Regions from separate parts of the Brachybacterium saurashtrense genome, predicted to be linked through region 1. Evidence: predicted binding sites of a transcription regulator. Region 1 holds the regulator's gene; the other holds the start of a gene.

Region 1 (5,753 bases):
CACCGGCGGCCGGGCCAGTCCACCATAATGGACCACCGTGCTTCGCATCCCCGGAGTCCGCCGGGAGCGATGCGGCACGTGGACGCACAGGGTGAGAGGCAGGGCCGTGGACGACGCTGAGGGACAGATCGCCCGGGAGATCGCACGCGAACAGGAATACGCCGATCGGCTCTACCGACGGCTGGACGAGCTGATCGCCCATGTGGAGCGCAATCTCGAACAGATCCAGGGCTCGCAGAGCGCCTCGACCCACCAGAACCGCTCCGAGCGGGACTCCTTCATGGCGCTGTACGAGGACCGCCTGGCGCTGCTGCGCTCGGTGTCCCGCAGCGTGGTGTTCGGCCGCCTGGACATGGATGACGCCGCCCGCCACTACATAGGGCGGATCGGGCTGTTCACCCCGGAGCGGGAGCAGCTGCTGGTGGACTGGCGCGCTCCGGCCGCCGCCGCCTTCTACCGGGCCACCAGCACGGAGCGCCTCTCCGTCACCCTGCGCCGCCACCTCATCAGCCGCGGCCGCACGGTGGTGGGGCTCGAGGACGACGTGCTCGACCAGTCGCTCCTCGAGGATCCCGCGCACGACGTGGTGCTGCAGGGCGAGGGCGCGTTGCTCGCCGCCGTCTCGGGCAAGCGCACCGGGCGCATGGGCGACATCGTGGCGACCATCCAGGCGGAACAGGACAGGATCATCCGCTCCGAGAACCGAGGGGTGCTGGTGGTCCAGGGCGGCCCCGGCACCGGCAAGACCGCCGTGGCCCTGCACCGTGCGGCCTACCTGCTCTACACGCATCGCCGCCGGCTCGAGCACACCGGCGTGCTGATCATGGCGCCCACCACCGGCTTCCTGCGCTACATCGAACGGGTGCTGCCCAGCCTGGGCGAATCCGGCGTGGTGATGCTGACCCCCGGTGAGCTGTTCCCGGGCATCCGCACCTTCACCCACGACGAGGACGCGGTGGCACGGGTCAAGGGCGACGTCGCCATGGCCGAGCTGATCGCCCGCGCCGTCAAGCAGCGCCAGAGGGTGCCGGAGAAGGACCTCGCGCTGCGGATCGACGGCACCTCGCTGACCCTCACCCGCGAGGACGTGCGCGCCGCCCGCCGGGAGGCCCGCGCCTCCCACAAGCCGCACAACGCCGCCCGCGCGGTGTTCGTGCGCGCCGCACTGGACCGCCTGGTGCAGCGCTACGAACAGGCACTGCGCGCCCAGGGCAGCACGATCATCCCCGAGGACCGCCCGGACCTGCTCGCCGACCTGCGCCACGACCCCGAGGTGCGGCGTGTGCTGAATCTGGCCTGGCTGCCGTACACCCCGCAGGGGTTCCTGAGGATCCTGCTCTCCCGCCCGGACCGGCTGCGCGCCGCCGCGCCGCGCTCCCTCGCCGAGCACGTGGACCTCCTGGTGCGGCCCAAGGACGCCCCGTGGACGGTGGAGGACATCCCGCTGCTGGACGAGGTCGCCGAGCTGCTCGGCGAGGACGACGCCCCGGCGGCGGCGAAGGCGCGGGACGATGCCGATCGCCGCCGGGCCGACGTGGAGTACGCGCGCAAGGTGATCGAGAACATCGACACCTCGGGCATGATCCGTGCCGAGGACCTCGCCGATCAGGTGAGCCAGGTGCGCGACGGCCGCACCCTCGCCGAGCGCGCCTCGGCCGAGCGGAGCTGGACCTACGGCCACGTGGTGGTCGACGAGGCGCAGGAGCACTCCCCCATGAGCTGGCGCGCCCTGATGCGACGGGCGCCCACGAAGTCCTTCACCGTGGTGGGGGACGTCGCCCAGACCTCCTCCGCCGCGGGCACCGACTCGTGGACCGCGGCGCTCAGCCCCTACATCCAGGACCGCCTGCAGGTGGAACACCTCACCGTCAACTACCGCACCCCCCGCCGCATCATGGACCGGGCGGTCGCGATGGCACAGGCGCACGAGCTGCCGGTCACCGAGGTGAGCTCCGTGCGCGACGGCGACCGGGAGCCGTCGATCGAGCGCACGGCGCCGACGGACCTCGCCGCACGGACCGTCGCGGCCGTCGCCTCCGTGCATGCAGAACGGCTGGGACGGGTGGCCGTGATCGCCGCCGAGGAGCGGCTCGAGGAGCTGGTCACCGCCCTGCGCGCCGACGAGACGCTGCCCGCGATCGGTCAGGGCTCCGCGGGGGTGGACGACGAGATCGCCGTGATGACCGCGCAGGACGCGAAGGGACTCGAGTTCGATGCCGTGGTGATCGTCGAGCCGGCGGAGCTGATCGACGCGCACGGCGCCGGCGATCTGTACGTCGCGATGTCCCGTCCCACCCAGCACCTCGGCGTGGTCCATGCCCGGGAGCTCCCCCGCGGCGTCGCGGGCTGAGAGCGGCTCCGGCCGCCGGGCCCGGACGGCGATCGGCGGCCGTGGCTTCCCCTCCACGACCGCCGATCTGGTGTGCGCTGCGTGAGCGCACGAGGGATATCTTATGCACAGGTTCGGCCCCGTCCGCACCAGATCCACGAAGTGGGCACAGGCTCCTCGGCGGTCCTCCCCGGATCCACGCCGGGACGATCCCTCCGCGGGGGCGCCGCGCCGTGCCTGCGCCGCGCACACGGTCCTGCGGGCGCCCCTCAGACGACGGGGCTCGCCGCGGGCTCGCCGCCCTCGGGCGCCTCGGCACGGAGCCGTGCGATCGCGGTCTCGAAGTCCTCGAGGGAGTCGAAGCCCTGGTAGACGCTGGCGAAGCGCAGGTAGGCCACGAGGTCCAGCTCCTGCAGCGGCTGCAGGATCGACAGACCCACCTGGTGCGCGTCGATCTCCGCCACACCGCTGCTGCGGATCGCCTCCTCCACGCGCTGGGCGAGCAGGGCGAGCTGGTCGTCGCTCACGGGTCGGCCCTGGCAGGCCTTGCGCACCCCGGAGATCACCTTCGCACGGCTGAACGGCTCGCTCACACCCGAGCGCTTCAGGACCGACAGCGACGCCGTCTCCGAGGTGGAGAAGCGCCGGGAGCAGTGCGGGCACTGCCGACGCCGGCGGATCGTCGCGCCGTCGTCGGAGGTGCGGGAGTCGACGACGCGCGAGTCGGGGTGGCGGCAGAACGGGCAGTGCATCCCCTCAGGGTACCGGCACGCTCCGCTCAGCGCGCGGGGAGCTCCGCGGCCGGCAGCACGATCTCCTGCCCCGCGGTGATGCGGCCGGTGGGCAGGTGGTTGGCGCTGCGCACCTCGCTGACGAAGTCCTGAGGGCTCATGCCCTCCGGCGCGTACTCCTCGGCGTAGCCCCACAGGGTGTCCCCGGCCTCGACGGTGACCGTGACCGGCTGCCCGGCCTCCGTGCCGGCGAGGGCGGAGGGGAGGTCCACCACGAGCAGCGCCACGAGGGCGACCAGCAGGCCCAGCGCGAAGGCGACGGCCAGCAGCAGGCGGCGCCCACGACGGGTGGGTTCGAGTCGAACGCGCGCTCGAGGAGCGCGGTCCGCACGCAGGGTGCGCTGCGACGTGAGGGGCAGGACCACGGCGGTTCCGGTACTCATATCCGAACTCCTGTTCGATCGAATGTCTGTGCGACTGTACCCCGCGCTCTCGGCGACACGCAACAGAAACCTCGAACACATGTTTGGCATCCGCTGTGCGCCGCCCTACGCTGGGTGACAGGACAACGGAACCGCACGGGTCCGACAGACGACGCCAGGAGGCCGCACGATGACGCCGAGCACCCCCAAGCCGACCCGGGCCCTCGGTGACGCCCCTGTCGACGAGCGCACCTCCGGCCTCACGCGCCGGCAGCGGCTGATCCTGGAGACGATCAACGACGCCGTGGCCGAGCGCGGCTACCCGCCCACGATGCGCGAGATCGGCGACGCGGTGGGGCTGACCTCCTCCTCCTCGGTGGCCCATCAGCTGCAGTCCCTGGAGCGCAAGGGCTTCCTGCGCCGGGATCCCAAGCGGCCCCGCGCGATGGAGGTGGTGATGCCGGGAGCCGACGACGCCCCGGCCCCGCCCGAGCCGACGGATCTCCCCCTCGCCCCCTCCTCGGTGGCGGTGCCCCTGGTGGGCAGGATCGCGGCCGGTGTGCCCATCACCGCGCAGGAGCAGGTGGAGGACGTCTTCACGCTCCCCCAGCGCCTGGTGGGCGACGGGGACCTGTTCCTGCTCCAGGTGGTGGGCGACTCGATGATCGATGCGGCGATCTGCGACGGGGACTGGGTGGTGGTGCGCTCGCAGAGAACCGCGGAGAAGGGCGAGATCGTCGCCGCGATGATCGACGGCGAGGCCACGGTGAAGACCTTCGTGCAGCGCGACGACCACGTCTGGCTGATGCCCCACAACCCGGCCTTCGCCCCCATCCTGGGCGACCATGCCGAGATCCTCGGCAAGGTGGTGGCGGTGCTGCGGGCGGTCTGAGCGCGCGGGCTCCGCCCTCTCAGCTCTCGGCGAGCCTCCGCAGCGCGCCGAGCGCCACCGCGGGATCCGCGGTGGGCCACAGCGGCGGCATCGCCTCGCGCAGGAAGCCGCCGTAGCGTGCCGTGGCCAGGCGCGGGTCCAGCACCGCGACCATCCCGCGATCGGACTCGGTGCGGATCAGGCGCCCCGCCCCCTGGGCCAGCAGCAGCGCGGCGTGCTGGGCGGCGACCCCCATGAAGCCGTTGCCGCCGTGCTCGGCGATCCGCTCCTGGCGGGCGGACATCAGCGGGTCGTCCGGCCGCGGGAACGGGATCCGGTCGATGGTGACCAGGCGCAGGGACCGCCCTGCGACGTCGACGCCCTGCCAGAGGGTGAGGGTGCCGAACAGGCTCGCGTCCTCCTCCTCGCGGAAGGTGCGCACCAGGTTCGCCATCGAGTCCTCGCCCTGCACCGCGATGGTCATGTCCAGCCGTGCCCGGACGTGCTCGGCCGCGAGCTCCGCGCCGCGGCGGGAGGAGAACAGGCACAGCGCGCCGCCGCGGGAGGCCTCCACGAGCTCGGTGAGGTGGTCCAGCATCGCCGGTGCGGGACCCTCCCGGCCGGGCGGGGGCAGGTGGCGTGCGGTGTAGAGGATGCCCTGGCGGCGGTAGTCGAAGGGGCTGCCCACGTCGATCCCCGCCCAGGCACCGGAGTCCTCGCGGCGCGGGATCTCGTCCTCGGCGATGCGCCCGGCCCGGGCGAGGCCCACCTCGCCGGCGGCCGGCTCGAAGCGCCCGCCGAGGGCGAGGGTGGCCGAGGTGAGCACGGCGGTGCGGTCCTCGAGGATCGCACCGCGCATCGCCCCGGCCACGCTCAGCGGGGCGACCTGCAGCGTCGCCCGTCCCGTGGCCTGGCCGCGGGAGACGGAGACGACATCGTCTTCCCCCGGGTCCGTCAGCCGCTCGCAGACGTCGATGACCTCCTGGAGGTTCGCGCGCACCGTCTTGCGCGCCCCGGCGGAGGACTCGTCGCCGGCGTCCTTCGCGTCGGAGTGGGCGGTGCGCGCCTCGACCCGGAGGTGGCCGACGGCATCCGCGAGCCGCTCCGGGAGATCGCCGAGCACCCTCCCGTCGGGGGCGAGCTCGAGCGCTTCGCGCAGCTCCTCCCCCGCGTCCTCCAGCGCCGTCGCCGCGACGCCCAGGCCGCGCAGCTCCCGCACCGTGGCGCGCAGCATGCCGGGGCTGAGCACATCGGTGACGGCGCTGGTGACGCGCGCGGTGAGATCGTGGGCCTCGTCGAAGACGACCACGTCGTGCTCGGGGATGATGCCGTGGTTGTCGAAGGCGTCGATCGCGAGCAGCGCATGGTTGGTGACCACCACGTCGACCTCCCGGGCCACC
Region 2 (5,753 bases), 1.8 Mb from region 1:
GCGCGGCGAGGGCGGTGAGCGCCTCGCTCGCCTCGGTCACCGCGGTGGCGGCGCGCTCGCGCCGGCGCAGCAGCTCGGCGACGGGGCGCGCGGTCTCGTCGCGCTCCAGCGCGGTACGTGCCCGGTCGATACGGGGCTTCTCGGTCTCCAGGGCGGCGGCGAGGCGGTCGAGCTCGCGGCGGCGGTCGAGGCGGGCGCGGGCGGTGCGGGCGGCCTCGGCGGTGGTGCGGGCGGTCTGCTCGGCCTGCTGCGCGGCGGCGGAGGCGGTCTCGGCCTCGACGGCGTGGGCGGTGACGGCGGCGAGCTGCTCGTCGGCCCCGGCGGCGAGCGGGTCCAGGCGCAGCGCGGCGGCGTGCTCGGCGAGGGCGGTGCCGCCCCGCTCGTCCTCGAGCGCGACGGCCTCGGTGAAGCGCGCCAGCGCCGTCGCGAGGCTCTGCTGGGCGGTATCGACCTGCCGCTTGGCCTGCTTGCGCATCTCCTCGAGCTGCCTCTCGACGGCGGCGTAGGTCTCCGTGCCGAACACGCGCTGCAGCACCTGCTGGCGCTCCCCGGTGCCGGCGCGGAGGAAGCGCGCGAACTCGTTCTGGGGCAGCAGGACTGTCTGGGTGAACTGCTCGCGGGTGAGGCCCACGGCGCGCTGCACCTCGCGGCCCACCTCGTCGAGGCGGGAGGCGATCACCTCGCTGCCCTCGGCGGCGCCGGCGACGTCCGCGATCGCGGCGGGCAGCCCCTGCGGGGACCCGATCCGCCACATCAGGGCCTTGGCCTGCTCCTTGGTGGTGCCGGTGCCGCGCAGCTTGGGGCGCTGGAACTCGGGCTGGCGCCGCACGCGGTGCAGTCCGGAGGAGGTCTCGAACACGAGGTCGACCACGCTGGGCTGGGTGGGCGCGGCGAACTGGGAGCGGATCCGATCGGCGCTGGTGGCGGAGCCTGCGACGTGGCCGTACAGGGCGTAGACGATCGCGTCGAGGATCGTGGACTTCCCGGACCCGGTGGGGCCCTCGAGCAGGAACGTGCCGGAGGCGCCGAGGGCGGCGAAGTCGATCTCGACCGTGCCGGCGAAGGGCCCGATCCCCGTCATGCGCAGGTGGTGGAGCTTCACGAGGCCTCCTGCCGACGGCGCACGGCAGTGTAGGCGCGCTCGAGCACGTCGTGCTCCGCCTCGGTGGGGTCGCCGCCGGTGACGTGGGCGAGGAACTCGTCCATCACCTCCAGCGGGTCCTGCTCGCGGCGCACCACGGGGGTGCCCTCCCTCGCCTCCCGCCCCTCGGGCGCGTACTCGGTGAGCAGCAGGTACGGGAAGGCCTCGCGCAGCTGCTCCTGCAGGTGGGCGGGGCGCGCGGGGTCGGTGACGACGGCCTTCAGCCAGTCGCCGCCGTGCTCGTCGCGGCGGGCGAGGATCTCGGCGAGGGTGCCGCGCAGCTGGGTGAGTCGGCGCGGGACGGGGGTGGCGAGGCGCCGCACCTCGACCTGGGCCCGCTCCCCGTCGGCGCCGGGCGCTCCCAGGTCGATGAGGAGCACGGACTTGCGGTGGTTCCGCTCGGAGAAGGAGAAGGCCAGCGGCGAGCCGGAGTACCAGGCGGGGGCACCGACGGCGGCGGTGAGGTCTTGACAGCCGTGGAGGTGCCCGAGGGCGAGGTAGTCGATGCCGCGCAGCACCCCGGCGGGCACGGAGTCGACGCCGCCGACGGAGAGGTCGCGTTCGGAGTCGCTGGCCTCGCCGCCGGTGACGAAGGTGTGGGCGAGCACCACGGTGCGGGCGCCGGGGTGGGCGGCGGCGCGCTCCCGCACGCGGTCGAGGGCGGCACGGGTGACGGCCTCGTGGCTGCGGGCCAGCGGCTCCTCGCCCTCGCCGGCCAGTTCGGTGCGGGCACGGTCCGGCTCGAGGTAGGGCAGGCCGAAGAACAGCACCTCGCCGTGCTCGTCGTGCACGGAGACGGGGTGCTCAATGCCGGGCACGTCGGTGAGGAGGTGCACGCCCGCCCGCATGAGGCCGCGGCCGAAGCCGAGCCGCTCCGGGGAGTCGTGGTTCCCGGAGGTGAGCACCACGGTGGCACCGGTGGCCGCGAGCCGCGCCAGGGCGTCATCCAGCAGCGTCACGCTGGTCACGGCCGGCACCGCGCGGTCGTAGACGTCACCGGGGATCACCACCACGTCCACCTGCTCCGCGGTGACGAGCTCCACCAGCCAGTCGAGGAAGGCGGCCTGGTGCGCGTGGAGGTCCACCTTGTGCAGGGTGCGCCCCAGGTGCCAGTCCGAGGTGTGCAGGATCTTCATGGCCCCGAGCCTACGAGCGCGGGCCGACATCCGAGGCCGCCGTGCACAGTGCGCAGGCGGCGGGCGGGTTCGGACGGGTCCGATCCGGCGAGGACGGCATCGGCGAAGCGGCCACCGGGCCCCGGTCAGAAGGGCGGTGGATCCTCCCCGTCCGGGCCGCGGGGCGGAGGCGCGACGCCGTGCGGCTCGACCCCGGGGTCCTCGCGGCCGGTCGGCGCCGGGTCGAGAGTGGGAGCCGAGCGGCCGGAGCCGACGGGAGCCGGATCGACGGGAGCCGGATCGACGGGAGCCGGATCGACGGGAGCCCGATCGACGGGAGCGGGCTCGAAGGGGGCGGATCCGGCCCGGGTGCCGCGCAGGAAGCTGGTCCAAGCGGCGGTGAGGACGTCCACCATGTGCAGGCTCGCGGTGTCGAGGTCATCGATCGCGGTGACGGCATCCCCGCTGTCGCCGATCCGCCACCGGGTGCGACCCGGTTCGCGTGCCGGGGTGGGGATCCGAGTGGGGTCCAGCAGGCCGGCCGTCTTGTCGAGGTGGTGCTGCCAGCACAGCAGGTGCAGGTTCTCGATCTCGGTGAGCCCGCCCTCGCCGGGGGTGCCGCGGCGGCACTCCTCGATGTGGTCGCACTCGGAGGCCCAGGAGCTGGGCCGGGCGCAACCGGGCACGGCGCACTGGGCGTGGCGCAGTCGGAGGTGCTCGAGCATCGCGGGTGTGGGCGTGTACCGCTCCGCCGGGAGCGGCAGGAAGGCGCCGCTGGAAGCGTCGGTGAGCACGCGGTACCAGTCGTCGGCGGTGCCGGCGAGCGAGCGGGCCAGGGTGGCGGGTAGCGGCGTGGCCCCGTCGAGCATAGCGGGCTCGTCGGAGGCGCCGAGCAGGGTGAGCGCGGGGACGGTGACGTTCAGCCGGAACCGCTCGGCGGGGACGGAGACGCCGTCCAGGTCCAGTTCGGCACCGTCCATCAGCTGGTAGCGCAGGCGGGACAGCGGCAGCGCGCGGCCGGTCTCCCGCGCGATGCCGTCGGGATCGTGGGGGATCTCGGTGCCGTCGCGCAGGGCGGCGCGCTGCTCGGCCTGGATGGCGCGGGCGGAATCGTCGAGCCGCTTCCACCGGGCGAGGACATCCGGGATCGGGCCGGTGATGCTGAGGGTGCCGGTGCCTGGTTCCGGCCCGGGCAGCAGCTGGACGGAGCGTTCCAGCGCGACCACGGGATCCGGTGTTCTCTCACGATCGCGCAGATGGTCGACCAGCGCCCGCAGAAGGGTGAAGAATCGCTCCGGGGAGATGTCCATCGACCAGGTGGAGAGGATCATGTCGAGATCGCGGCGAGAACTGTCGGAGAGGTTCCGCGAGGCTTTCATGAGGCGTTGGAACCACGGCCCAGGCATGATCCCCTCCTCGAGGCGAGCAATGGCACGAGGGAAGAGGTGCACGGCCTGGTAGGCGTCTCGCAGACGCCACGAAGCGGCACTGCGCGTCACCCGGAGTGCGAGCGCCGCCCGGAGGGTGTCCACCTCGTCCATCTCGGCGACCTCCTCGTACTCGCCCTCGTGCGCGTGGAGCTCGGCGAGGGCGCGGTACTCCTCGGCGAGGTGGCGCCCGGCGGCCCACTGCGCATCCCAGACACGTTGCACAGCGGTGCTGAGCTGGGGGTCCTCCTCGCTCCTGCCGCGGCACAGAAGGGCGTCCCGCGTGAGCTCCCGCTGTGCGCGGACGTGGCGCAGTCGCTCGGGGAGCGCGGCGAGCAGCGCCGCCTCGTCGGGGCGCTCGTCGGGACTCTCGCCGGCCCACTTGCTGGGCTCCTCATCGAACTTCTCGCCGTCATCGCGTTCCAGATCCATCCCTTCCACCCCCTTTTGCCGCTCGTCCCGTGCAGTGCGGATCGCCCCTGCGGTGCTTCTCCTATCTGCCTCTCATCGTATTGGCGACCACCGACAGACAAAAGACTCTCCCTCCGATTGTGGATACCTGGCGAGCGCCTCGCGTGGCATTGTGGAAAACCAGTTCGGCATATCCCCAGAACACACGCGCCGCGCCACACAGGAACCGCTTCTCCTCCCCATCGCCAGATATCCACAATTCTCGGTGCGGTCGCCGTGTGCGAGATCGCGGGCCGCGGGCCGGCTCCCGCCGACGGACGCCTCACCGGGCACCCCGCCGCCGTGACCTACACTCGGCGGCGGACACGGGGTGCGCCGAGCGCGCTGAGATCACACCCGTGGAACCTGATCTAGTTCGTACTAGCGAAGGGATGTCCGCATGAGTTCGGATCCTTGCACCCAGTTCCCGCCTGCCCCCGCCCCGTCGGCCGCCGGCCCCGCGCCCCGAGGCGCCGCCTCCCTCCCCCGCGTGCTCTCCATCGCGGGCACGGATCCCACCGGCGGCGCCGGCACCGCGGCGGACCTGAAGTCGATCGTCGCGGCCGGCGGCTACGCGATGAGCGTGGTGACCTCGGTGGTCGCGCAGAACACCCACGGGGTGCGCGCGATCCACGTCCCGCCGCGGCAGACTCTCGCCGCGCAGCTCGAGGCGGTCTCCGACGATGTGCAGCTGGAGGCGGTGAAGACCGGCATGCTCGGCACCGTCGAGGTGATCGAGACGGTCTCCGCCTGGGTGCAGGCGCACCCGCCACAGGTGCTGGTGGTGGACCCGGTGATGGTGGCCAGCAGCGGCGACCGCCTGCTGGAGCCGGAGGCGGAGCAGGCGATGCTCCGCTTCTGCGAGCTCGCCACGGTGGTCACCCCGAACATCGACGAGCTCGGCGTGCTCACCGGCTCCCCGCGGGCGCGCACCGAGGCCGAGGCGTTCGCGCAGGCCCGGCGCTGGGCCGCCCGCACCCAGGTGGCCGTGGTGGTGAAGACCGGCCACCTCGAGGCCGAGGAGGTCGCCAACACCTGGATCGCCCCGGACGGCACGGAGCACCGGGTGCGCTCGCGACGCGTGGAGACCACCAGCACCCACGGCACCGGCTGCTCGCTCTCCTCCGCGCTGGCCACCCGGCTGGGCGCCGGCCACTCCCTCGCCGCGGCGCTGACCTGGGCGACCGGCTGGCTGCACGAGGCCGTGGAGCACGGGGCGGCGCTGCAGGTGGGCAGCGGGCACGGCCCGGTCGACCACGGGCATCAGGGGCGGCGGCTCGCGGCGGCGGGCTCGGCCGCGCCCTGGCTCACGGACGATGCGGTGCCGCAGCGCTGGGAGCACCCGGCACAGCTCGCGGCGGCCGACGGGGACGCCGTGCGCGGCACCGTCGTGCCCGCGGTGGTACCGCCTGCCGGGCCGTGGACGGAGGCGCTGTGGGCGGCGGGCTCGCCGCTCGCGGCCGAGATCTCCCGCTCCGGGTTCGTGCGCGCGCTGATCGACGGCAGCCTCCCCGAGCAGCAGTTCTCCTTCTACCTCGCGCAGGACGCCCACTACCTGCTGCGTTACTCCCGTGCGCTGGCGGCGCTCGGCGAGTCCTCGACCGACGCCGACGCCCGCGC

Evidence for each region. Region 1 encodes LexA, which represses DNA repair genes until DNA is damaged. Its sites were predicted from a motif close to TCGAACANNTGTTCGA; they were not measured.
Region 2: DWV08_RS11420 (HNH endonuclease signature motif containing protein) is a predicted target of LexA. The motif match lies at 4,268-4,283, and genes of this name have one in related genera.

The regions. Positions count from the first base shown of each region.
Region 1 covers NZ_CP031356.1:562,616-568,368, reverse strand. Annotated here, with positions in the region: gene DWV08_RS02600 (HelD family protein) at 107-2,350, shown strand; gene nrdR (transcriptional regulator NrdR) at 2,599-3,081, opposite strand; gene yneA (cell division suppressor protein YneA) at 3,108-3,503, opposite strand; gene lexA (transcriptional repressor LexA) at 3,673-4,374, shown strand; gene DWV08_RS02580 (ATP-dependent DNA helicase) at 4,394-5,753, opposite strand, start outside.
Region 2 covers NZ_CP031356.1:2,499,391-2,505,143, forward strand. Annotated here, with positions in the region: gene DWV08_RS17300 (AAA family ATPase) at 1-1,102, opposite strand, end outside; gene DWV08_RS11415 (exonuclease SbcCD subunit D) at 1,099-2,277, opposite strand; gene DWV08_RS11420 (HNH endonuclease signature motif containing protein) at 2,403-4,115, opposite strand; TPP riboswitch at 4,451-4,543, shown strand; gene DWV08_RS11425 (bifunctional hydroxymethylpyrimidine kinase/phosphomethylpyrimidine kinase) at 4,534-5,753, shown strand, end outside.